2 regions of the Mesorhizobium australafricanum genome follow, and region 2 is predicted to be linked to the other one. Evidence: predicted binding sites of a transcription regulator. Region 2 holds the regulator's gene; the other holds the start of a gene.
The links. The regulator PhoB, encoded in region 2, activates phosphate uptake and scavenging genes when phosphate is short. The targets are predictions, from matches to a motif close to TGTCATNNANCTGTCAT.

Region 1: the regulator PhoB is predicted to act here: its motif matches at 7,828-7,844, upstream of olsB (l-ornithine N(alpha)-acyltransferase).

The regions. Positions count from the first base shown of each region.
Region 1 is NZ_JAVIIT010000009.1:51,843-64,040, forward strand. It holds gene RFM98_RS18575 (VOC family protein) at 1-218, opposite strand, end outside; gene RFM98_RS18580 (helix-turn-helix transcriptional regulator) at 286-996, opposite strand; gene RFM98_RS18585 (DUF1772 domain-containing protein) at 1,100-1,585, shown strand; gene RFM98_RS18590 (RsmD family RNA methyltransferase) at 1,672-2,754, shown strand; gene RFM98_RS18595 (TrmH family RNA methyltransferase) at 2,756-3,616, shown strand; gene lspA (signal peptidase II) at 3,627-4,115, shown strand; gene acuI (acrylyl-CoA reductase (NADPH)) at 4,229-5,218, shown strand; gene RFM98_RS18610 (ATP-binding protein) at 5,427-7,712, shown strand; gene olsB (l-ornithine N(alpha)-acyltransferase) at 7,908-8,783, shown strand; gene RFM98_RS18620 (trimeric intracellular cation channel family protein) at 8,867-9,499, opposite strand; gene grpE (nucleotide exchange factor GrpE) at 9,602-10,234, opposite strand; gene RFM98_RS18630 (hypothetical protein) at 10,450-10,644, shown strand; gene RFM98_RS18635 (DJ-1/PfpI family protein) at 10,752-11,372, opposite strand; gene RFM98_RS18640 (hypothetical protein) at 11,397-11,633, opposite strand; gene RFM98_RS18645 (DUF934 domain-containing protein) at 11,711-12,198, opposite strand, start outside.
Region 2 is NZ_JAVIIT010000012.1:18,426-30,623, reverse strand. It holds gene xylF (D-xylose ABC transporter substrate-binding protein) at 198-1,238, opposite strand; gene RFM98_RS21740 (ROK family protein) at 1,509-2,744, shown strand; gene phoB (phosphate regulon transcriptional regulator PhoB) at 2,970-3,659, opposite strand; gene phoU (phosphate signaling complex protein PhoU) at 3,675-4,382, opposite strand; gene pstB (phosphate ABC transporter ATP-binding protein PstB) at 4,402-5,205, opposite strand; gene pstA (phosphate ABC transporter permease PstA) at 5,202-6,053, opposite strand; gene pstC (phosphate ABC transporter permease subunit PstC) at 6,057-7,043, opposite strand; gene pstS (phosphate ABC transporter substrate-binding protein PstS) at 7,111-8,169, opposite strand; gene RFM98_RS21705 (response regulator) at 8,664-12,014, opposite strand.

The DNA of each region.
Region 1 (12,198 bases), on a different contig from region 2:
TCGACCGCAAGCACGAGCTCGCCGCCGCCGCCCGCCGTGGCAGCCGCGGGCTCGACAGTGTGACGTGACCACAGACCAAGCTTGAAGCCCTTGTCGAGCACGAACATCGCGAAGGTCGGCGAGGATTCGACCGGCTCATGTCCGAGCAGCGAGGCGTAGAACGCACTGCTCTTTTCCGGGCTGTCGACATAAAGGATAACGAAATTCGGCGTGGTCATATCTGGTCTCCAAGTTTGAACCTTGGAAACTGTATGCGATACCACTGTCAGATTCTGGCAGCAGCGATCAACCGACGGAGTTCTTCCGTGCGTTCTGGCCAGGCGCGCCGAGCGTTGCCCGCCATTCTTTGAGCATCGCCTGGCGGCGGCGCGGATAGCGGATATCGGTCGCTGTCAGGCCGGACATGCGGTCAGCGCGGAAATGGCGGAAGTCCTGGCGCTTCTCGCACCAGGCCACCATCACCCGCACTTTGTCGAAGAAGGCGAGCGCGAATGGCCAGACCAGGCGCTCGGATGCCGCTCCCCCGGCGTCACGGTAAAGGAAGCCGAGCTTGCGCTCGTCGCGGATCGTCTGCCGCACGACGCCAAGGTCGATCGCTTCGACGCTTTCTGCGCGTGGCCCCACGAGCAGCGTTGTCGCGTCGAGATCCTCACGCAGGTCATCCGGCAGCACCGCCGCGATCTTGGCCAGCGCGTCCGTCGCGGCAGCCGCCAACCTTTTGTCCGGCTGCTTTGCCACCCAGCGCGAGCCGAGCACGATCGCCTCGATCTCCTCATCGGTGAACATCAGCGGCGGCAGCATGAAGCCGGGCTTCAGCACGTAGCCAAGCCCCGCCTCGCCTTCGATCGGCGCGCCCTGCCCCTGCAGCGTCGCGATGTCGCGATAGAGCGTGCGGATCGACACGCCCATCTCCTCCGCAAGCGTGCGGCCGCTCACCGGCAGCCGGTGGCGGCGCAGGATTTGGACAAGGTCGAGCAGGCGTTCGGAGCGGGACATCGATTTCGTCATCAGGGATGACGGACCATAGGGCTGGGCCGGGCATCACGGCAAGCGATCCGATGACACGGAACGCCTGTGTTCCATTGCCGTTGTCTCCACAATGGAGATGCGCGGATTCCTGTTGTTCTGGTCGGTGCTCGCCACCACGATCGCGGCGCTCAGCCTCGGACCGTCCTTTGCCCATGTGCTGGAATCGCTGCCCAGGTTGACGAAATGGCCGCCGGAACTCTGGCGCGAGGCGACCGTCTTCAACGGTCAGTTTCTGCTTTTTGCCATGATCGGAGCGCCGCTCGACATCGCCGCGATCCTCTGTCCTGCGCTGCTTGCCTGGATGCTGCGCGGCCAAGCTACGGCCTTCTGGTTCGTGCTCGCCGCCACCTTGCTCTATGCGATCTCGCTGGCGCTCTGGTTCGGGCTTGTCAAACCGGCCAACGATATTCTCGCGACCTGGGCGCCCGGACCCATCCCGGATAATTTCGAGGCCGTCCGGCTGCGCTGGGAAACCGGCCATATGGCGGTGGCCGCAGCAAAGGCGCTTGGCTTCATTTCGCTTTGTCTTGGCCTGCTTAGGGTCCGCCACGGTTGATGACCTCCATTGAATAAGCCACGGTTTGTTGCGCCGGTGGGCTGAGCTGTGGCAGAAGCGGGCCGAACCGCCGGAGATGATCCTTCTTGAAATCCTTTCGCGACAAACGCCGCGATAATCGCCCGCAGCCTGCAAGGTCGGAACAGTCCCGCCCGCGCGATGCGTTTGCTGCGGGAAGGCAGCAGGCAGCGCCCGCCGAGCGCCGTGAAACGAAACCGACGGATCGGCAGGAAGCCAAGCCGGCGCCACGCGTTCTTGCCCGCCGCGAAGGCGTGTTGCCCACCGAGCGCCTACCGCTGATCCTCGAAGTCGCGCCCAACGCCGATTACGCGCTGCTGGACAGCGGCGCGGGCGAGAAGCTCGAGCAATACGGCCCCTACCGTATCGTGCGCCCCGAAGGCCAGGCGATCTGGCAACGGGCGCTTCCCACCAAGGAATGGGAGCGTGCCGACGCTATCTTCACCGGCGACACCGACGAGGAAGGCATCGGCCGCTGGCGCTTTCCGAAGGCGCCGCTCGGCGAGACCTGGCCGATGAAGCATGACGGCATCGACTATCTTGGCCGCTTCACGTCGTTTCGCCATGTCGGCGTCTTTCCGGAGCAGGCTTCGCATTGGGACCATATGGCGGGGTTGATCGCGGCGGCGAAGCGCCCGGTCAAGGTGCTCAACCTGTTCGGCTACACCGGCCTTGCCTCGCTGGTGGCGGCGCGCGCGGGCGCCGAGGTCACGCATGTCGATGCCTCGAAGAAGGCGATCGGCTGGGCGCGCGAGAACCAGGAAATGGCCGGCCTTGCCGACAAGCCGATCCGCTGGATCGTCGAGGACGCGGTGAAATTCGCCGAGCGCGAGGAACGCCGCGGCAGCCGCTACGACATCGTGCTGTTCGACCCGCCGGCCTATGGCCGCGGCCCGAAGGGCGAGGTTTGGCAATTGTTCGAGGACCTGCCGGGCCTTACCGACCTCTGCCGCTCGATCCTGACGCCGAAACCGCTGGCGGTCGTTCTCACCGCCTATTCGATCCGCGCCTCCTTCTTCGCCGTCCACGCGCTGATGCGCGATACCTTCGCCGGCATGGGCGGCACGGTCGAATCCGGCGAACTGATCATTCGTGAGAAATCCGCCGGCCGCGCGCTGTCGACCTCGCTGTTCTCGCGCTGGGTGGCTTGAAATGACCGCACATGACGGCGCGCGCACTGTCGGGCAGGTCAAGGAAGTCACCAGCCTTGCCAATCCGCTGATCAAGGACATCAAGGCACTTGCGCTCAAGAAATTCCGCGACCAGCAGAACGCCTTCATGGCCGAGGGCCTGAAGCTCGTTATCGACGCGCTCGACCTCGGCTGGACGATCAGGACCTTGGTCTTCGCCAAGGCCGGGCGCGGCAATGCGGTTGTCGAAAGGGTCGCCGCGCGGACCGTTGCCGCCGGCGGCACGGTCTTGGAAGTCTCCGAAAAGGTGCTGGCGGCAATCACCCGCCGTGAAAACCCGCAAATGGTAGTCGGTGTCTTTGCGCAGCAGACCGTACCGCTGAAGGATATCCGCGCCAGGGACGGCGATGTCTGGGTCGCGCTCGACCGCGTGCGCGACCCCGGCAATCTCGGCACCGTGATCCGCACTGTCGACGCCGTCGGCGCCAAGGGCGTCATCCTGGTCGGCGACACCACCGACCCGTTCTCGCTGGAGACAGTGCGCGCCACCATGGGGTCGATCTTCGCCGTGCCGGTCGCCAGGGCGACCGAGCAGGCCTTCCTCGCCTGGCGGCGTGATTTTTCGGGTCTAGTGGCCGGCACACATCTCAAAGGCGCGGTAGACTACCGCTCCGTCGACTTCTCCAGAGGCCCGGTTTTGCTGCTGATGGGCAACGAGCAGCAGGGTCTGCCGGACAGCCTTGCTGAAAGCTGTGACCGCTTGCTCCGGATACCTCAGGCCGGACGCGCCGACTCGCTCAATCTGGCCGTCGCAACCGGCGTGATGCTGTTCGAGATCCGGCGCGGCGCGTTGAAGCTCGAGCCCGCCAACGACATGCGATGAGGACTGCCAATTGAAATCCTGGTCCCCTTACGTGGTGCTGGTCGTCATCGCCATTGCGCTCGACCAATGGATCAAGCAGCTGGTCGAGAACGGTCTCGCCTTTCAGGAGAAAGTCGACCTCCTGCCGTTCCTGGCGCTGTTTCGCACCTATAACACCGGCATCGCCTTCTCGATGTTCTCGTCCTTCGGCGATATTAGCCTGGTGGTCATCGCCGTGCTGGTCGTCGCCTTCGTGCTCTATCTCGCCACGCGCACGCCGGCCGGTCATATCGTCGCCCGCACCGGCTTTGCCCTGATAATCGGCGGCGCGCTCGGCAACCTCATCGACCGGGCCGTCTACGGCCACGTCATCGACTACATCCTGTTCCATACGCCCGTCTGGTCCTTCGCGGTGTTCAATCTCGCCGACGCCTTCATTTCGGTCGGCGCAGCGCTGGTCGTCTTGGACGAACTGATCGGCTGGCGGCGCGAAGTGAAACCCCAGGATCCAGGCAATTGACCTCAGCCGGCGACCGCCGCAAAGTCATTTCTGAAGCAATTCTAGGAAAAGTGTCCAGCGGTTTTCCGTCCGGAATTGCGTGAAAAACAAATCGCCATAGCGTGGAGAAAAAAGTGTCCGACACCTTCAAAGCCATCCTCGTTTCGCGCGATGCGGAGAAGAAGCAGTCGGTCGATATCGTCGACCTCACCGAGGCCGACCTGATGGAAGGCGATGTCACCGTCGCTGTCGAGGCAACGACGGTGAACTACAAGGATGGGCTCGCCATCACCGGCAAGGCGCCGGTCGTGCGGCGCTGGCCGCTGGTGCCCGGCATCGACTTCGCCGGCACGGTGATCTCCTCTTCGCATGACGACTGGCGCAAGGGCGATCAGGTTATTCTCAACGGCTGGGGTGTCGGCGAGACGCACTACGGCGCCTATGCCGGCCGCGCCCGTGTCAACGGCGACTGGCTGGTGCCGCTGCCCCAGGGCATGAGCGCGCATGATGCAATGGCCGTCGGCACGGCGGGCTACACGGCAATGCTGTCCGTCATAGCGCTGGAGCGGCATGGTATCGTGCCGGACCGCGGCCCGGTGGTGGTGACGGGCGCCGCCGGCGGCGTCGGCTCGGTCGCCATCTCGATCCTCTCCAGCCTCGGTTACCATGTCATCGCCGCGACCGGCCGCAACGCCGAAAGCCCCTATCTGATCGACCTCGGCGCGGCCGAGGTGATCTCGCGCGAGGAGCTCAGCCAGCCGGCGAAGCCGCTCGCCAAGGAGCGCTGGGCGGGTGGCGTGGACTCGGTCGGCAGCAACACGCTCGCCAACATCTTGTCGATGACCTCCTATGGCGGCGCGATCGCCGCCTGCGGCCTGGCCGGCGGGATGGACCTACCGTCGAGCGTCGCGCCCTTCATCCTGCGCGGCGTTTCGCTGCTCGGCATCGATTCGGTGATGGCGCCGAAGCCGATCCGGCTCGAAGCATGGCGTCGCATCGGCACCGATCTCGACCTCAAGAAGCTGTCGGCATTGTCGCGCACGATCGGCTTCGACGGCATTATCGCTGCCGCGCGCGACATCGTCGAAGGCAAGGTCAGGGGCCGCGTCGTCGTCGATATGTAGCTGGAGCAATGCCAGGAAAAGAGCCTGGCGGTTAGGCTCGGCGACTTCGCCGTGGCCTTCCGCCCGGAATTGCGTAAAACAACAAGCCAGAGCAGCCACCCTGGAGAACTCTGGTTTCGTCCATGCGGGCGACCAGAACCCGCGCAATCGCTAAAATTCGAACGATCCGCCGCAGCCTTCCATAATCTCTGTCTGGCATGGTCTGCGCATGGTCGCGGACTCCGACATCAGACAGGGCAGTAAAGCCGCGGACGCTGACAGGCTCATCCCGGATGCGCCGAAGCGGCAGGTCCTTGTCGCGCCGCCGTTGGCCCCCGAATTACCGGCCGCGAGCGCCAGCCATGAAGGCTTGCCATTCCTGACGATCGTCGCCATCGCCGTGCTGGCGGGGCTGGCGCATCTCACCGGAGCGCCGATCATCGTAACCATCGGCCTCGCCGCCGCGGCGCTTGCCGGCCTTGCCATGCATCTGCGCAGCCGTCGCGACGAGCGGCGCACAGCCGAGCTACTCCACGAGACCGCTGCTCGCAGTCGCGCCGAGATCGAGACCCTGGCCGACCGCATGTGGGAGATGCAGGAGAGCGAGGAGCGCTTCCGCGGCCTGATCGACGCGCTGGGCGACCTCGTCGTCCATCGCGATCGCGATGGCCACATCGCTTATGCCAACAACGTCTTTGCCTCGCTTGTCGAGATCGATCCGCGCGATCTCGCCGGCAAGACCTTGTCCGAGCTTGGTATCGATGTCGGCATCGTTCCCGATGCCGCCTTTTCCGATCATGAATGCCTGAGCTCCACCGACGTCGCGATCCGCACGCCGAACGGGCCGCGCTGGTTCTCCTGGATCGAATTGTCGGTGCGCGACAAGGACACAGGCGCGGTATCGCACCGGGCGATCGCCCGCGACATCACCGCCCGCAAGCGCGCCGAATCCTCGCTGATCAGCGCGCGCGAACGGGCCGAATATGCCAGCCAGGCCAAGTCACGCTTCCTCGCCACCGTCAGCCATGAGATCCGCACGCCGATGAACGGCATCATGGGCATGGCCAAACTGCTTGCGGACACCGACCTGTCGCCTGAACAGCGCACCTATGTCGGCGCTGTTTCCACCTCGGCCAGTGCGCTGCTCGCGCTCATCGAGGACCTGCTCGACTATTCCAAGATCGAGGCCGGCCGCTTCGAGCCCGAGCCGCAGCCGACTTCGCTGCGCGAAATCGCCGACAACATCATCGAGCTTCTGGCCGCAAAGGCCTTCGCCAAGAACATCGGCCTCGGCTGCCATGTCGAGCCCGACGTGCCGCAGATGATCACCGCCGATCCCGGCCGCTTGCGCCAGGTGCTGCTCAATCTCATCGGCAATGCGGTGAAGTTCACCGATACCGGCGGCGTTCTGCTGACCGTGGCGCGCGCCCGCACCGAAACCACCGACCGCATCTGCTTCACCGTCGCCGACACCGGCCCCGGGCTGCGTGAAGAGGACATGGAGCGCATCTTCGAGGAGTTCGAGCAGTCCGACGGAACCTCTACCAGGGTGCATGGCGGCGCGGGCCTCGGCCTTGCCATCTCGAAGCGGCTGGTGACGGCCATGGGCGGCACGATCTCGGTTTCGAGCCGGCTCGGCGAAGGATCCGAATTCGTCCTCGAGATCCCGGCGGTCGCGGCAACCGAACCACCGCCGCACCGTCACAACATCCTTGCCGGCCGGCGGGCGATGATCGTGTCGAAGAACGCCATCGAGTCCGATGCCATCGCCCGCGCGATCAGAGCCCATGGCGGCATTGTCGAGGTCGCGGCGACACCAAGCCAGGCCGCTCCGTTCGCTGCCGGCTGCAACGTGCTCCTGATCGACGCCGCGCTCGAAAACAGCGACGGGAGACTGCTCAAGCGGCTGCGTGACTCAGGCTTTGCCGATTGTGAGGCCATCACCCTGATTGCGCCGACGGACCGCGGCATGCTCGGCGAATTCCGCGCCGGCGGCTACGCCACCTTCCTCGCCAGGCCCGTGCGCGGCGAAACCCTTTTGCGGGTGCTGTTGACCAGCCATGGCTCCGCGCTTGCCCAGCCGCAGCCGAAGCCGCGCGGCGCCTCCTCGGTGCGCAGGCGCGATCAGGGCCTGTCGGTGCTGATCGCCGAGGACAACGATATCAACGCCATGCTCGCCCGCGCCACGCTGCTCAAGGCGGGGCATCGCGTCAAGGTTGTCGGCAACGGCAAGGCCGCGGTCGAGGCCGTTACCGATGCCGGCCTCAAGTTCCGCTTCGATGTGGTGCTGATGGACCTGCACATGCCTGTCATGGACGGCCTGGACGCGATTGCAGCCATCCGTCGTCATGAAGAGTCCTTGGCCATGCCGCCGATCCCGATCATGGTGCTTTCGGCCGACAGCCAGGAAAAGACCCGGCACGCCGTGCTTGCTCACGGCGCCAGCGGTTTCGTGACCAAGCCGCTCGACCCAGACGCGCTCGTCCAGGCGGTCGAGGGTCAGGTTGCCGCCTGAGGAAATTTTTAACGCTTGAAAGCCGTGGGTTGCTTGGCTTTCGCCGCCGTAAGATAGCCGGTTGAGGGTATTGTCCAGCCGACAAAGTATTGCCGGCCACGTCGTATCACGGTACTGTCACAATCCTGTTGCACCTACACCGTATCCCCGTGCCAAGAGGGATGGCTCGAAGGAGAATCACTCGTGCATACAGTCATGCCTGAATGTGACACTCGGCCGAATGCCGGCGGCGCCCTTCTCGCCGCCCGTAATGCCGACGCCGTCGCAACCGGCGCACCGCTGGGCCGCATCGGCAACCTCGAAGTGCGGCTCGCCCGCAACGAGGCCGAGATCGCCGCCGCCCAGGAAGTCCGCTATCGGGTATTCTACGACGAGCTTGGCGCGAGGAAGGACCTGTTCCAGGCGCAGGACCGGCGCGACGCCGACCGTTTCGACCCGCTCTGCGATCACCTTCTTGTGTTGGACACCTCCCTTCCCGGCCCTGAGCATCGCCGCATCGTCGGCACCTACCGCTTGCTGCGGCAGGAGATTGCCGCGACCGCCGGCGGCTTCTATTCCGAGGGCGAGTTTGAGCTCACCAAGCTGATCGCGCGGCACCCCGGCCAGCGCTTCCTCGAGCTCGGCCGTTCCTGCGTTCTGCCGGAATACCGCTCCAAGCGCACCATCGAGGCGCTCTGGCAAGGCATCTGGGCCTATATCAACCATTACAACATCGGTGTGATGACCGGCTGCGCCTCTTTCCACGGCATCGTGCCGGCGGCGCATGCCGAGGCGCTGACCTATCTCGCCCATCATTGCCGCACCAATTCCGCCTGGGATGTTCGCGCGGTTCCGGGACGCTACTGCTCCATGGACCTGATGCCGATCGAGGCGGTGAACACCAAGGCCGCGATCGCCGCCATGCCGCCGCTGGTCAAGGGTTATCTGCGCGTCGGCGCCCGCATCGGCGACGGCTGCGTCATCGACCACGAATTCTCGACCGTCGACGTCTTCGTCGTCATGCCGGTCAAGGAGATCGGCGCCCGCTACGTCAACTACTATGGCGGCGAAGGCCAGCGCTTCGCGGCGTGACGCCAGCGAATAGCGAATAGCGAATAGCGAATAGAACGCTATCTCGGGTAGTCCCTATTCGCTACTCCCTACTCGCTATTCGCTCATGGAATATCCTCCGGCCTTCGCCCGGGCCGGCTCTTATAGGCCGCAAACGACCAGCCGAATCTAAGCGCCCCGCCGCGCACGACGAATGCGCCCGCGAAGCCGAGCAGGCTGGACGCCAGCGCCGGCAGCCCGGCAAGATCGCCAAGGGTGAAGATGGTGGCACCGGCAAGGGCGGCCGTGACATAGATTTCGGGCCTGAGCAGCACCGAAGGCTCGCCGGCAAGCAGGTCGCGCAAAATGCCGCCGAAGGTCGCCGTCAGCACGCCCATGATGACCGACACGACGGGCGAGCCGGTGATCGCCAGACCCTTGGCCGCGCCCATGACCGCAAAGGCGGCGAGCCCGATGGCGTCGAGCCAAAGCAGCAATTTGTATCGGGATTCGACCCGGTGGGCGCTGAAGAAAACCAGCACGGCGACCACGGCGCAGATCAGCACATAACCGCTGTTGGCGACCCAGAACACCGGCAGGTTGAGGATGACGTCGCGCAGCGTTCCGCCGCCGATGCCGGTGACGCTGGCCAGGAAGAGGAAGCCGATGATGTCGAGCTGCTTGCGTGATGCGGCAAGCGCACCCGTCGCCGCAAAGACGGCGACGCCGGCATAGTCGAGCAACGCGATGGGATTCATGAGTGAGCGAATAGTGAGTAGCGAATAGTCAGTAGGGAAATAGCACGAAGCCGCGGATAAATATCAGTCCCCTACTCACTACTTCCTATTCGCTACTCACTATCACGCATCCTTCTCGGCCTGCTCGTTCACCGGGCCCGGCTCGACCTTCGCCTCGGTGGCCGTCTTCGGGCCACCCTTGGCAACGCCGACCATCGCCGGCCGCAGCACGCGCTCGCCGATCGAATAGCCCGGCTGCACCACCTGGACGACGGTGCCGGCCGGAACCTCCGGATTGGGCACCTCGAACATCGCCTGGTGGAAATTCGGATCGAACTTCTCGCCTTCCGGCGCGAGTTTCTTCACGCCGTGGCGTTCCAGGGCCGAAAGCATGGCGCGCTCGGTGAGATCGACACCTTCGATCAGCGACTTGAAGCCGGCGTCGCCGCCAGCCTTCGCCTCAGCCGGGATCGCGTCCAGCGCGCGACGCAGATTGTCGGACACCGACAGCATGTCGCGCGCGAAATTGGCGACAGCATAGGCGCGGGCGTCCTGCACGTCGCGCGCGGTGCGCCGCCGCAGATTCTCCATTTCGGCCGCGACGCGCAGCGCGCGGTCCTTTAGTTCCTCGTTTTCCTTCAGCAGCCGCACCAGCGCTTCGTAGTCGCCGTCGACGCCACCTTCCGCACGCTCGCCGGAAGCCTGGGTGGCTTCCATATCTTCGGGCGTGCGTTCGTCTTTTGTCTGGTCGCTCATCGCGTTTCCCGTCATTCGGATTGGTCTGGATTTGCGCCCGATATCGAGGTTTGGACGCCAAAAATCAAGGGGTAAGCGCAACCGCGGAATATCGATCATCGTTCCAAATTAATTCAAATTTTACCGTATCACGCAGCTTTGCTTGCCCTCGAACGCTTGTGCGGGAACCATGAGCCGCTGCAGGAGTTTCGAAGCCGACACAGGATTTTGGGACGATGAACGGCAACAATGGCAACAGGCGCGGCGAACTGGCCAACGATATCAGGCGGCAGGCGGGCAACGAAGCGACGAAGCGCTTTCTGCGCACGTTGCCGGGGTTTCGCCTGGAAAAGGAAGTGCCTCGGCGGCTGAGCGATCTGCTTGACCGCCTCGATGACGCCGAGGCGAAGACAGCGGGCGCGCCGCGGTAGAGCAATTCCAGGAAAAGTGCGTAGCGGTTTCCCCTCCGGAATTGCGCAAAAACAAATGCTGGAGCAGGCCGGCGATCATATCAAACACCGAACTGCTCCAGCGGAGCCTAAGCCGCCTTCCTGTCGTCGCGCATCAGCGCTTCGCCGTGGCGGATCTCGGTGCCGAGTACCTTAAGGCATTCCCGCATGAAGGCGGCAAGGCCCGGCCAGCCCTTAGCTGAAACCAGATTGCCGTCGACATGCGCTCCGGTCGGAGCGACATCGATATAGATGCCGCCGGCGAGCGTCACTTCCGGCTCGCAATAATGCAGCGCCGCGACTTCCTTGCCGCGCACCACGCCATCGACCGCGATCAGGATCTGGGCACCATGGCAGATGGTGAAGATCGGCTTGCCGGTTTCATGGAAATGCCTGACCAGCGCCTGCACGCGCTTGTCGATGCGGATATATTCCGGCCCGCGCCCGCCCGCCGCGTAGACCGCGTCGTAGTCGGCCGGGTTCACCTCGGCGAAGGTCTTGTTGAGGATGTAATCGTGGCCGAGCTTTTCCGTATAGGTCTGGTGGCCTTCGAAGTCGTGCAACGAGGTCTTTAGCACGTCGCCCGCTTTCTTGTCCGGGCACACGACATGGACGGTGTGGCCGACCGCGTGCATGGCCTGCTCAAAGACGAAAATCTCGTATTCCTCGCTGAACTCGCCAACGAGCATCAATATCTTCTTGCCTGCCATGCCGTTCCTCCCTTTGCTGGCTATTTATTTCGGAGCACGAAATAATAACCCTATCCTAAGGGCAAGACGATCGAAGGGGAAGCGTAAATCGCATAAGTGGTCTGACCAGACCGATTCAATCCGATCGGCAAATAGAATAACGCGGCGCCGCCGATAAAAAATCGATGAGGCTGGTCCGACCACGACAGCAAGATGAGGTCGCTGCCCGGCAAGCGTCGAGCCGGCGGAACCGCCGCTGGCGATGACATAGTCGTAGCGCATCCTCACCTCCGGCGGATGTTTCCGTCCCTTCTCCCGAGAGAATGCCTGCCGGCGTGCCTTGTAAAGATGCCGCGGCGTCAGCTGGGGCGCTTGCGCCGCCAGGAGTATTTCGGACCCTTGGGCTCCGGCTCCACGGCCGGCTGATAATAGACCGGCAGGCCGCCGGTGCGGCCCTGCTCCAGGCGCTTCAGCAGTACCGGATTCGAAACCTCGAACTCGTCGAAGCCGAGCCGCAGCATGTGCGGCAGTTGGTCGACCAGCACCTGGCCGGTGGCGCGCACCGGACCCTTGAAATGATGCCGAGCGCGCAGCAACTCGCCTTTCGAGAAGGAGCGGCCGTCATTGAACGCCGGGAAGGCCAACGCCACCAGCGACAGCTGGTCCAACAGCCCGGTTATCTTGTCGAGCTCGTCGCCCGGCTGCAGCAATACGCCGATGCGCTCGCGCGCCGACTTGCGAACCTCGTCGTCGAGGCCGAGAAAGGTCTGCAGCGGCAGGATGAAGCGGCCATTGCCGGCTAGCGCCTCGGCGCTCTCCGCATGGGTCCACTCATCCTCGCGAAAAC
Region 2 (12,198 bases):
GCCTAGAAGCTATCCGCCAGAGGCGGAAACACAAATCTTATTGAAAAAACGCCGCGGCTTTGAAGCAATTCCAGGAAAAGTGTTTGACGGTTTTCCGTCCGGAATTGCGGCGGTTAAAGGGCCGGGAGGTTCAATGGCAAAACACTGAACCCTCCCGGCGCCGCGGCGCAAGTGTTGAGATCGAACGTCGGCAAAGCTTAGTTGCAGACCTTGACGCTGCCGGCGGCAACGCCTGCGCAAACCTCGTCCTTCTTGATCCAGCCAGCGTCGATGACGACGTTGAGATTGTCCTTGGTGATGGCGATCGGGGTCAGGAACAGCGACTTGACGGTGTTGCCGCCGGGCGTCGTGAAGTCCTTGGCGCCGGCGATGTCGGCCATCTTCTTGCCGTCGGCGAGCTGCGAGGCGATCTCCGCGGCGTTCTTGCCGAGCTCGCGCGCGTCCTTCCACACCGACACGGTCTGCGTGCCGAGCGCGATGCGGTTGAGCGCCGCGTGGTCGCCGTCCTGGCCCGAGACCGGAACGGTGCCGGCCAGGCCTTGAGCCGTCAGCGCCGCGACGACGCCGCCGGCGGTGCCGTCATTGGCCGCCACGACCGCATCGACCTTGTTGTCGTTGGCGGTCAGGAACTGCTCCATGTTCTTCTGCGCGTTGGCGGGCAGCCAGCCGTCGGTATAGGCCTCGCCGACATTCTTGATCTTGCCGCTGTCGATGGCTTCCTTCAGCACTTCCATCGAGCCCGAGAACAGGAAGTCGGCGTTCGGATCGGCGCCCGAGCCCTTGATGAAGACGTAGTTGCCTTCAGGCTTGGCCTTGAACACCTCGCGGGCCTGCATGCGGCCGACTTCCTTGTTGTCGAAGGTCAGGTAGAACACGTCCTTGTTCTCGATCAGGCGGTCGTAGCCGACGACCGGGATTCCTTCATCGAGCGCCTTCTGCACCGCCGGCCCGATCGCCGAGGCATCCTGCGCCAGGATGATCAGCGAGTTGGCGCCCTGCGAGATCAGGCTTTCGACGTCGGTCAGCTGCTTGCCCGGATTGGACTGCGCGTCGGCGGAGATGTACTTGTCGCCCGCGGCCTCGATTGCCTTCTTCATCGCCGCTTCGTCGGTCTTCCAGCGCTCTTCCTGGAAATTCGACCACGAGACGCCGATCACCTTGCCCTTCGCCTCGGCGACCGACGCCAGCGTCAGCGACATGGCAACGCCCGCCAGAATGGCGGCTGCGAATTTCTTCATGATATCCTCCCTGCGCCCTGTGCGGCGCGACCCAGACTGGCCCGAAGGCCGGCACAGAGGCTTTTTTTCGAGCCTCAAAAAAATAGTGATCCAGCGAAACGACGCTGTCAACCGCGATTCTGATGGCCTTTGATGGGTCCCGGCATTTTTTTCGACGTTCGCAATAAATAATGACATCGGCTTTGGCTTCTGCCACTATTGCTGGGGTGTCAGCGACAGGCCATGGCATCATCACAAGGCCGCGATGACCCGGGAGGACGGTGCGAGATAATGTCGGTCGGAATCCGCCACGACGATTTGCGCCGGCGCAACCGCGCCATGGTGATTTCGGCCGTGCGCCGCGCCGGCCAGCCATCGCGGACGGAGATTGCCGCCACCACCGGGCTCAGCCACTCGACCATTTCGGCGATTTCCGCCGATCTGATCCAGGAGGGCATTCTCACCGAGAGCAAGGCCAACGAGCCGACGGCGTTGAAACGCGGCCGCCCGCAGATCGGCCTGGCGCTGAACCCCGAAGCCGCCGCGGTGCTGACCGTGGTGCTGTCGCTGAACTTCCTGTCGGTCGCCGTCATCGACTATGCCGGCCAGGTGATTGCCGAGGAACAGCAGCGCCTGGACACGCTTGTCATGCCGCGCGACGAGCTGATCGGCGCATGCATGGCAATCGTCCGGCGCCGGCTGCAGGATCCCGACCTCGACGTCGGCAGCGTCGCCCGCATCGCCATGGGCATTCAGGGCATCACCGATTCCCGGGCGCGCGCCATGCTGTGGTCGCCGATCACCCCGCTGACCGACATTCCTTTTGCCGACATCCTCGAGAAGGAATTCGGCATCCCCGCCACCATGGAGAACGACTGCAACATGATGGCGGTGGCGCTGCAATGGCGCGATCCCGAGCGCTATCGTGACGATTTCATCGCCATCCTGCTCTCGCACGGCATTGGTATGGGCCTAGTGCTCAAGGGCGCGCTGTTCACCGGCACCCATTCCTCGGGCGGCGAGTTCGGCCATATGATCCATCGTCCGGGCGGCGCGCTTTGCCGGTGCGGCCGCCGCGGCTGCGTCGAGGCCTATGCCGGCAACTATGCGATCTGGCGCAGCGCCATGAAGATGAGCGAGGACGCCGAGCCGGTCGACGTCGGCGACGCCGACATGCGGGCGCTTGCCGCGAAGGCCCGGCAGGAGGACGGTCCGGAGCGGGAGGCGTATCGCCGCGCCGGCGAAGCGCTTGGCTTCGGTCTCGGCAGCCTGTTCGCCCTGATCGATCCGGCGCCTGTCGCCATGGTCGGCGTCAGCGCGGCCGCCTTCGACCTGATCGAGCCGGCGCTGAGAGAAGCGATCGCCCAGACCGCCGGCGGCCAGCACTCGAAATCGATCTCCTTCGACACCGAGCCGAACGAATTGCCGCTCATCCGCGAAGGCTGCGCCGCCCGCGCGCTGACCTTCGTCGACCAGGAGATTTTCGCGCCCGGGGGCCAGGCGAGAGCGGGCAAGCACGTCGCATGAACGGCAGGCTCAAGCGCCGGGATATGCTGAGATTCAGGTCAGGCCGAGTCGAGAATGGTGGATTCCGACAACCGGCCTACGCCGGCCGTAGCCTTCATAGGGCGGAAACACTTATGAGCGCTTCGGCCGGCGAAGGCCGGAACGGAGCGTACTTAAGTACGTGAGTACCGGAAGCGCAGGAAGCCGCCATTCGCAGGCCGGCCTCACCTGAATATCGGCATATCCCTAATCTTCCCTGATCGCATAGCCCGCCCCGCGGATGGTGCGGATGACATCGGGCATGCGGCCGTTGTTGACGGCCTTGCGCAGGCGCCCGACATGCACGTCGACCGTGCGCTCGTCGATATAGATCGTCTCGCCCCAGACATTGTCGAGCAGTTGACTGCGCGAGAATACCCGGCCGGGATGACGCATCATGAATTCGAGCAGCCGGAACTCGGTCGGGCCGAGCCTGATCTCGCTCTTCTTGCGGTAGACGCGATGCGATTCGCGGTCGAGCACGATGTCGCCGACCTTGAGCACGCTGGACAGCACCTCCGGCTTGGCGCGACGCAGCAGCGCCTTGACGCGGGCCATGAACTCCGGCGTCGAGAACGGCTTGACCAGATAGTCGTCGGCGCCGGTCGAGAGGCCGCGCACACGGTCGCTTTCCTCGCCGCGCGCCGTCAGCATGATGATCGGCAGCCGCTCGGTCTCGGGCCGCATCCTGAGGCGCCGGCAAAGCTCGATGCCGGAAACGGCCGGCACCATCCAGTCGAGCACGAGCAGGTCGGGAACGTTTTCCTGAAGGCGGATTTCGGCCTCGTCGCCGCGGGTCACCACTTCGACCTGGTAACCCTCGGATTCGAGATTGTAGCGGAGCAGCACCCCCAGCGGCTCCTCGTCCTCCACCACCATGATGCGTGGCGCGATCATTGCAGGTTACCCTTGTCAGGCCGCCGGCGCCGACATTGCCGTCTCGTCCTGCTTCGGGCGATTCGCGGGCAACTGGATGCCGGTCAGCACATAGTAGGCGTTCTCGGCGATGTTGGTCACATGGTCGCCGATGCGTTCGAGATTCTTGGCGCAGAACAGAAGATGCGTGCAAGCGGTGATGTTGCGCGGATCTTCCATCATATAGGTCAGGAGCTCGCGGAAGACGGAGGTGTATTTGACGTCGATGCGCTCGTCGTCGTTGCGAAGCTTGGCCAGCGCCGTGGCGTCGCCCACCGTATATTCCTGGATCACGGCCTGGACCTGGATCAGCACCAGCTGCGCCATGGAATCGATCGAATGCGTGAGGTCGCGCGGCGCCGCGCTGACGCCGACCGAACCTACGCGCTTGGCGATGTTCTTGGCAAGGTCGCCGATGCGTTCGAGGTCGCCCGCCATGCGGATCGAGCCGACCACGTGGCGAAGATCGTCCGCCATCGGCTGCCGCTTGGCGATGAGCGTGATGGCGCGGTCGTCAAGCTCGCGCTGACGCGCGTCCATGATGGCGTCGTCGGAGACGACGCGCTGCGCCAGCGCATTGTCGGTCTCGAGCAGTGCCCTGGTCGAGGCGCCGACCATGGAGCCTGCGAGATCGCCCATGTCATTGATAAGCCGGCTGATCTGCCTCAAATCCTCGTCGAAGGAGGCGACGGTATGTTCGGCCATAATGATGTCCTCGATGAACTCAGCCGAAGCGGCCGGTGATGTAGTCCTGCGTGCGCTTCTCGCGCGGCGAGGTGAAGATCTTCTCGGTCCGGTCGAACTCCACCAGCTCGCCAAGATACATGAACGCCGTCTGCCGCGACACGCGCGCCGCCTGCTGCATGTTGTGGGTGACGATGACGATCGTGTAGTCGACTTGCAACTCGTCGATCAGCTCTTCGATCTTGGCCGTCGACAGCGGATCGAGCGCCGAGGCCGGTTCGTCGAGCAGGATGACTTCCGGCTTCACCGCCACGGTGCGGGCGATGCACAGGCGCTGCTGCTGACCGCCGGAAAGGCTCAGTCCGCTGGCGTTGAGCTTGTCCTTGACCTCGGTCCAGAGCGCGGCGCGCTTCAGCGCCTGCTCGACGCGGCTGTCCATCTCGGCCTTGCTGATCTTCTCATAGAGCCTGACGCCGAAGGCGATGTTTTCGTAGATCGACATCGGGAACGGCGTCGGCTTCTGGAACACCATGCCGATCTTGGTGCGCAGCAGGTTGAGGTCTTGCGAGCGGTCGAGGATGTTCTTGCCGTCGAGCAGCACCTGCCCTTCCGCGCTCTGCTTCGGATAGAGCTCGTAGATGCGGTTGAGCACGCGCAGCAGCGTCGACTTCCCGCAGCCCGACGGCCCGATAAAGGCGGTCACGCTGCGCTCGGGCAGGGACAGGTTGATGTCCTTCAGCGCCTTCGACTGGCCATAGTAGAAGTTGAGGTTCTTGACCTCGATCTTGGCCTTCTCGACTGTCGTGTCGGCTACGTTCAGGTCGGTGGACAACATCGGTTTCATCTGTCCTCTCTGCGTCCGGTTAGGCTGCGGGCGATGATGCTCAGCCCGAGAACCGTCAGGGTGATTATGAGTGCGCCCGTCCAGGCCAGTTGCTGCCATTCCTCATAGGGGCTGAGAGCGAACTGGAAGATGGTCACCGGCAGGCTGGCCATCGGGGCATTGAGATTGCTCGACCAGAATTGGTTGTTGAGCGCGGTGAAGAGAAGCGGCGCCGTCTCGCCGGAGATGCGGGCGATCGCCAAAAGGATGCCGGTGACGATGCCTGACATTGCCGCGCGATAGGCGACCGAGCGGATCACCACCCAGCGCGGCGCGCCGATGGCGGTGCCCGCCTCGCGCAGCGCGTTGGGCACAAGGTTGAGCATGTCCTCGGTGGTGCGCACCACGACGGGGATCACCAGGATGGACAGCGCGACGGCGCCGGCAATCGCCGAGAAGTGCCCCATCGGCCGCACCAACAGCTCATAGACGAACAGGCCGACGATGATCGAGGGCGCCGACAACAGGATGTCGTTGATGAAGCGCACCACCGTGGTGAGCTTCGAGAAGCGACCATACTCGGCCATGTAGGTGCCGGCCAGCACGCCGATCGGCGTGCCGACGACGATGCCGATGATGGTCATCATGATGCTGCCGTAGATGGCGTTGAGCAGGCCGCCGGCATCGCCGGGCGGCGGCGTCATTTGCGTGAACACGGCCAGCGATACTCCGGAGAGCCCTTTGTAGAGCAGGGCGCCGAGGATCAGCGCCAGCCAGGCGAGGCCGATGCCCGCCGCGACGACGCATAGCGCCATCATCACGGCATTCTTGCGCTTGCGGCTTTGGTGAAGCGATGCGGCTGTCGACATCGATCAGGCTCCCGTGCGGCTATCGATGCGCAACAGCATGTAGCGTGCGAGCGCGAGGATGATGAAGGTTATGATGAACAGGATCAGGCCGAGCGCCACCAGCGAGGACGTGTAAAGCGCGCCATCGGCCTCGGTGAATTCATTGGCGATCGTCGCCGATATTGTCGTGCCCGGCGCAAACAGCGAGGCGCTGATGCGATGCGCGTTGCCGATGACGAAGGTCACGGCCATCGTCTCGCCGAGCGCGCGGCCAAGGCCGAGCATGACGCCGCCCATGATGCCGACGCGGGTATAGGGGATGGTCACGCGCCGGGTCACTTCCCAGGTCGTGCAGCCGATACCGTATGCCGATTCCTTCAGCACCGCCGGCACGGTGTCGAACACGTCCTTGGTGATCGAGGTGATGAACGGCAGCACCATGATGGCGAGGATCAGCGACGAGGTCAGCAGGCCGATGCCGTAGGGCGGGCCGGCAAACAGGCTGTTGAGGCCGGGGATGCCTTTGAAGAGCCAGATGACGAAGGGCTGGACCGTCGTCTGCAGGAACGGCGCGAAGACGAACAGGCCCCAGATGCCGTAGATGATCGAGGGAATGCCTGCGAGCAGCTCGACCGCGATGGCGATCGGGCGCCTAAGTGGACGCGGGCAGAGCTCGGTCAGGAAGATGGCGATGCCGATACCGATCGGCACGGCGATGATGATGGCGATGGCCGAGGTGACGACGGTGCCATAGATGGGCGCCAAGGCGCCGAAATTCTCGGTGACCGGATTCCAGGATTCGGTCGTCAGGAAGGATACGCCGAATTTCGACAGCGCTTCCCACGATCCGGCGATCAGCGAGATGGCGACCCCGCCGAGAAGAACCAGCACGAGGATGGCGGATGCGCGCGTGGCCGCCCGGAAGACCGTATCGGTCAAGGCGAAACGGCGCACTGTCGCTTCCCTGGTCCGCACGGCGGACAAAGTCGCGGCTTCGGAAACGGCGGTCATCTAGCCCCTCGCATTTCGAAAGAGAGACGGGAGGGCACCGGAAGCGCCCTCCCTCGTTCCATAGGAATTACATGCCGGAGTAGAGCGGCTTGCCGTCCTTGTCGACGATGTCCTTGCCCCACATTTCCTCGACGCTCTTCACGACCGCGTCGGGCATCGGGACGTAGTCCAGTGCGCCGGCCATCTCGTCGCCCTTGGCGTAGGACCAGGCGAAGAATTTGAGCGCTTCGGTCGTGGCCGCCGCGTCGTCGGGCTTCTTGTAGACGAGGATCCAGGTGGCGGAGGTCATCGGCCAGGATTCCGCGCCCGCCTGGTTGGCCAGGATGACGCCGTAGCCCGGCTGCGAGCTCCAGTCGGCATTGGCCGCGGCAGCCGAGAACGCCGCCGCCGTCGGCTCGACCTTCTTGCCGTCCTTGTTGATCATGTCGGTATAGGTAAGCTTGTTCTGCTTGGCGTAGGCATACTCGACATAGCCGATCGCGCCGCCGGTCTGCGAGACGTTGTTGGCGACGCCTTCGTTGCCCTTGGCGCCGATGCCCACCGGCCACTCAAGCGCCTTGTCGACGCCAACCTTCGACTTCCAGTCGGCGCTGACGTCGCCCAGATAGTAGCTGAAGTTGAACGTGGTGCCGGAGCCGTCCGAACGATGGACGACCGCGATCGCCTGGTCGGGCAGCTTGGCGTCGGGGTTGAGCTTCTTGATCGCCGCGTCGTTCCAGTTGGTGATCTTGCCCATGAAGATGTCGGCCAGCGTCGGGCCGTCGAGCACCAGTTCGCCCGGCTTGACACCTTCGAGGTTGACGACCGGAACGATGCCGCCCATCACCATCGGGAACTGCGCCAGCCCGGCGGAGTCGAGCTCATCGCCCTTCAGCGGCGCGTCGGAAGCGCCGAAGGTAACGGTCTTGGCCTTGATCTGCTTGATGCCGCCGCCGGAGCCGATCGACTGGTAGTTGAGACCGATGCCGGTCTCCTTCTTGTAGGCGTCTGCCCACTTTGCGTAGATCGGATAGGGGAAGGTGGCGCCGGCGCCGGAAATGTCGGCAGCCACCGCGGCGGAGATGCTAAGGGTTGATGCCGCAGCGATTGCAATCGCAACGGCCGCCGAGCGGATGAAGTGTCTCATGTGGCCTGCTCCTGTTCGGAAGATGGTCTCGCGGCGCCCATTTCTGTCGGCGCCTGACGAGGGCAATAGCCTTCGATTATTACAGTCGCATGACAGTTTCATGTCAGCCCGGTAACGGCTGAACGGTGACGTCGGGAGTGGCCTCGGGCGGCCTCTCGGGGTCATCCGGAGTTTGCCGCGGGAATCAGCAACTTGTCTGACTTTTGAAACAAAATTTATCCCGGCGGCCGGGTCACGGCCGCCGGGAAATAAAATCCGGACGAGAGCGCGTTGCCTGAATGCCAGAGCGGATCATGGCCTGGCCATCGCCGAAAACAGGTCCGTTGGGGTAGAGTCGACGCTGTTCCATGCCGGCGGTCGCCGCTCCCGCCCGTAACCGAAAGGCGGAATCGATGGGGCTATTGTCCTGACTTGGCCTTCGCTTTGGTATGGTGCGATCGCACCATACGCATACGTCAGCCTCTCGCTGGCAGCGGCCGCCGGAGTTCGTGCCGTTAGCCGGCGTCGCGCCGTGCCTCGGCGTCGGATCCCAGCCAGCGGTCGAGCTTTTCGAGCAACGCCCGCGGACTGATCGGCTTCGGCAGGTAATCGTTCATGCCGGCCTCCAGGCAGCGTTCGCGGTCGCCCTTCAGCGCATGCGCGGTGACGCCGACGATCGGCACATGCGTGCCCATGTCCTGCTCGAGCCGGCGAATGGCGCCCGTCGCCTCCAGCCCGTTCATTTCCGGCATCGACACATCCATCAGGATCATGCGCGGATTGAGCTTGCCGAAAGCATCGAGCGCCTTGCGGCCGTTGCCGACGATCTCGAAGCGATAGCCGGTCTCGCCAAGGATCTGGGTGAACACCAGCTGGTTCACCTCATTGTCCTCGGCGACGAGGATGTCGAGCCCGCGCTCCGCATCGGCAGGGCGTGGACGCGCGCGCACCGGCGGCGGCTGCAGCATGGCGCGGTCCGATGCCGCCGTCGGCGCCGGCACGGCTTGCGATGGGCCGACGGCCGGGTGCACCGCGCCGCTGGAGTGGCGATGGCGCTGGATGGTCGCGACAAGGGTTTCCAGCAGGATCGAGGAGCGCGCCGGCTTGATCAGCTGCGCATCGATGCCGAGGTCGCGATAGGCGGTGTTGGCAAGCGACTGGTCGACCGAGGTCAGCATGATGATCGGCGTGTGCGCCAGGCCCGCCGTGCTGCGCACGATGCGCGCCATCTCGGCGCCGGTCATGCCGGGCATCTGGTAGTCGAGCACGACGCAATCGACCGGCACGCCATAGGCGGCGGCGGCAATCAGCACCTTCAACCCTTCGGCGCCGCTTTCGGCTGCGCAGGAATCGAACGTCCACGACGCCATCTGCTCGCTCAGGATCGAGCGGTTGACGGCATTGTCGTCGACGATGAGCACGCGGGCACCGGTGACGTCGACCGGCATGATGCGCTGCCCGCCCTGCTCGGCCTTGGGCAGCGTGACGGTGAACCAGAAGGTCGAACCCTTGCCTTCGGCGCTGTCGACACCGATCGCGCCACCCATCATCTCGACCAACCGCGAGGTGATGGCAAGGCCAAGCCCGGTACCTTCGTGCCGCCTGGTCGAGGAGGTGTCGACCTGGCTGAATTTCTCGAACACCAGCTTCAGCTTGTCTTCCGGGATGCCGATGCCGGTATCGGTGACCGAGATGGTGAGCCTCGTTCCCGCGGGAACCGGCTCGCCCGTAACGTCGACCAGCACATGGCCCTCGTCGGTGAACTTCACCGCGTTGCCGACCAGGTTGGTGACGATCTGCCTGACGCGGCCGACATCGCCGACGAACTGCCTGTCGAGCCCCGGCTGCACGCGGACGATGAGCTCGAGGTCCTTCTCCTTGGCGCGCGTCGACACCAGCGTCGCCACGTCCTCGATCGCTTCGGCGAGATTGAACGGCGCCGGGTCGAGCACCAGCTGGCCGGCATCGATCTTGGAGAAGTCGAGGATGTCGTTGATGATGGTGAGCAGCGCGTTGCCGGATTTGACGATGATGTCGGTGAAGGTCTTCTGCTTCGGATCGAGGTCCGACTTTGCCAGCAGCTCGGCCATTCCAAGGACCCCGTTCATCGGCGTACGGATCTCGTGGCTCATATTGGCGAGGAATTCCGACTTGGCCCGGTCCGCGAGCACGGCGCGCCGGCGCGCCTCGCTGAGTTCGGCCTCGCGCTGCTTGAGCTCGGTGATGTCGGTGGTGGAGCCTATGAGATAGAGCGAGCCGTCGGAGGCGATCATCGCGCCCTTGCGCGCGAACTGGTGTCTTACGCTGCCGTCCGGCATCGTCACCGTCTCTTCGATCTCCTGCGTCTGGCCGGTGCGCAGCACGGCAAGGTCGCCGGCGATGAACGCTTCGCCGTCCGCGCCGAAAATCTCGACATCGGTCTTGCCGACGGCCTCTTCCTTGCTGAAGCCGGTCAGATCGCTCCAACCCTTGTTGACGTAGAATTGCCGGAGGTCCGAGCGCTTGGCGTAGATCGACACCGGCACGTTGTCGATGAGGCTGCGGAACACCTCGTTCTCGCTCATGCTTTCCTTGAGCGCCTGCTCGCGCGCCTTGACGTCGGTGATGTCGGTGCTGGAGCCGACCAGATGCACCGAGCCGTCGGTCGCCACCAGCCGGCTCTTGCGCGTCATCAATTGCCGCACCGTGCCGTTGCGATGGGTGACAGCCTCCTCGACCTCACGTCCCTCGCCGGTCGTCACAACTTCGATGTCGTCACTGCTGAAGCCGTCAGCTTCTTCCGTGGCGAAGAGCGCCCGATCCGTCTTGCCGATCACCTCTTCCTTGGGAAGGCCGGTCAGCGCGCACCAGGCCTTGTTGACGAATTCTATGCTGAGATCGTCGGCCTTGATGAAGGCGGCAACGGGCAGCTCGTCCATCACGTGCCGGTAGAGGTCTATCTGGCGCATAGAGTCACGCAACGCCTTCTCGCGAACCTTGATATCGGTGATATCGACACGCACACCGATGAACGTGCCGTCGTCGGTGCGCATGTCATAAGCCTGGTACCAGCGCCCGTCGGAGTTGAGGCGTTCGTAGGAGGAGTTCGGCAAACGGTATCGCCTGAGCATGGCGTCAAGCCAACGCTCGGTGTCGACGCCATGCAGGCTGTCGATCTCGGTGTCGCCACTCGAGCGGAAATAGCCGACGGAATGGCCGAGCGCCAGCGCCTCGCGGAAGGTGCGGCCCGGCTGCCAGGCCGGCTTCAGCGCGGGCAGCGTATCCTGCAGCTTGCGGTTGGCGAAGACGAAGCGGTCGTCGCGGTCGTAGATGATGACGCCGGCCGGCAGCGACTCCAGCACGATGGCGAGGTTCCTGCGCGCATCCTCGGCTTCTGTCTCGCGCTGTTTCATGTCGGTGATGTCGACATAGGAGATCAGCCGTTTGCCGCCGGGAAGCGACGCCAGCGAGGCGATCAGCGTGCGGCCGTCCTTGCGCGGCAACTGCCTGGAGCCTGCGGCGCCGGCCCGGATTTCGGCCTCGCGTTCGGCGACGTGGCTTTGCCAGGCCTGCTCCTCGCCGCCGAACGGATCGGCGTCGCGGCTGGCTTCCATGAGGTCGCGAAAGCGGCTCCCGGCCGGCGCGCGCCGCGGGTCGATCTTCCAGAAGTCGTAGAATGCCCGGTTGACCACCTCCGCCCGCAATTCGGCATCGAGAACAATGACGCCGATCGGCATCGAATCGACCATCAGGCTGAGATTGGCGGGCGCCTCCGAAGTCCCGGCCACATCGTGGCCCTCACCGAGGGAGACCCCGTTGCCGCGCATGTCCGCCTTGTTGAAATCCCCCGCGCTGTCCGCCCCGACAGTCCCGTCCGTATCCGCCATTGCCACCCCCAAGGCCGAACCGCGCCGGTTCGCCGGCGGAAATGTGCCCGACAAGCATTAACGATCCGCTAACCATAATGATTGCAGCCACCGCCGTCCGATGCCATTGAGATAGTTCGATCGCGGCGCCGGCTGCGGTAATCCGCCCGTTGGCGAACAAGGCAACGACGCATTATAAGGTGCC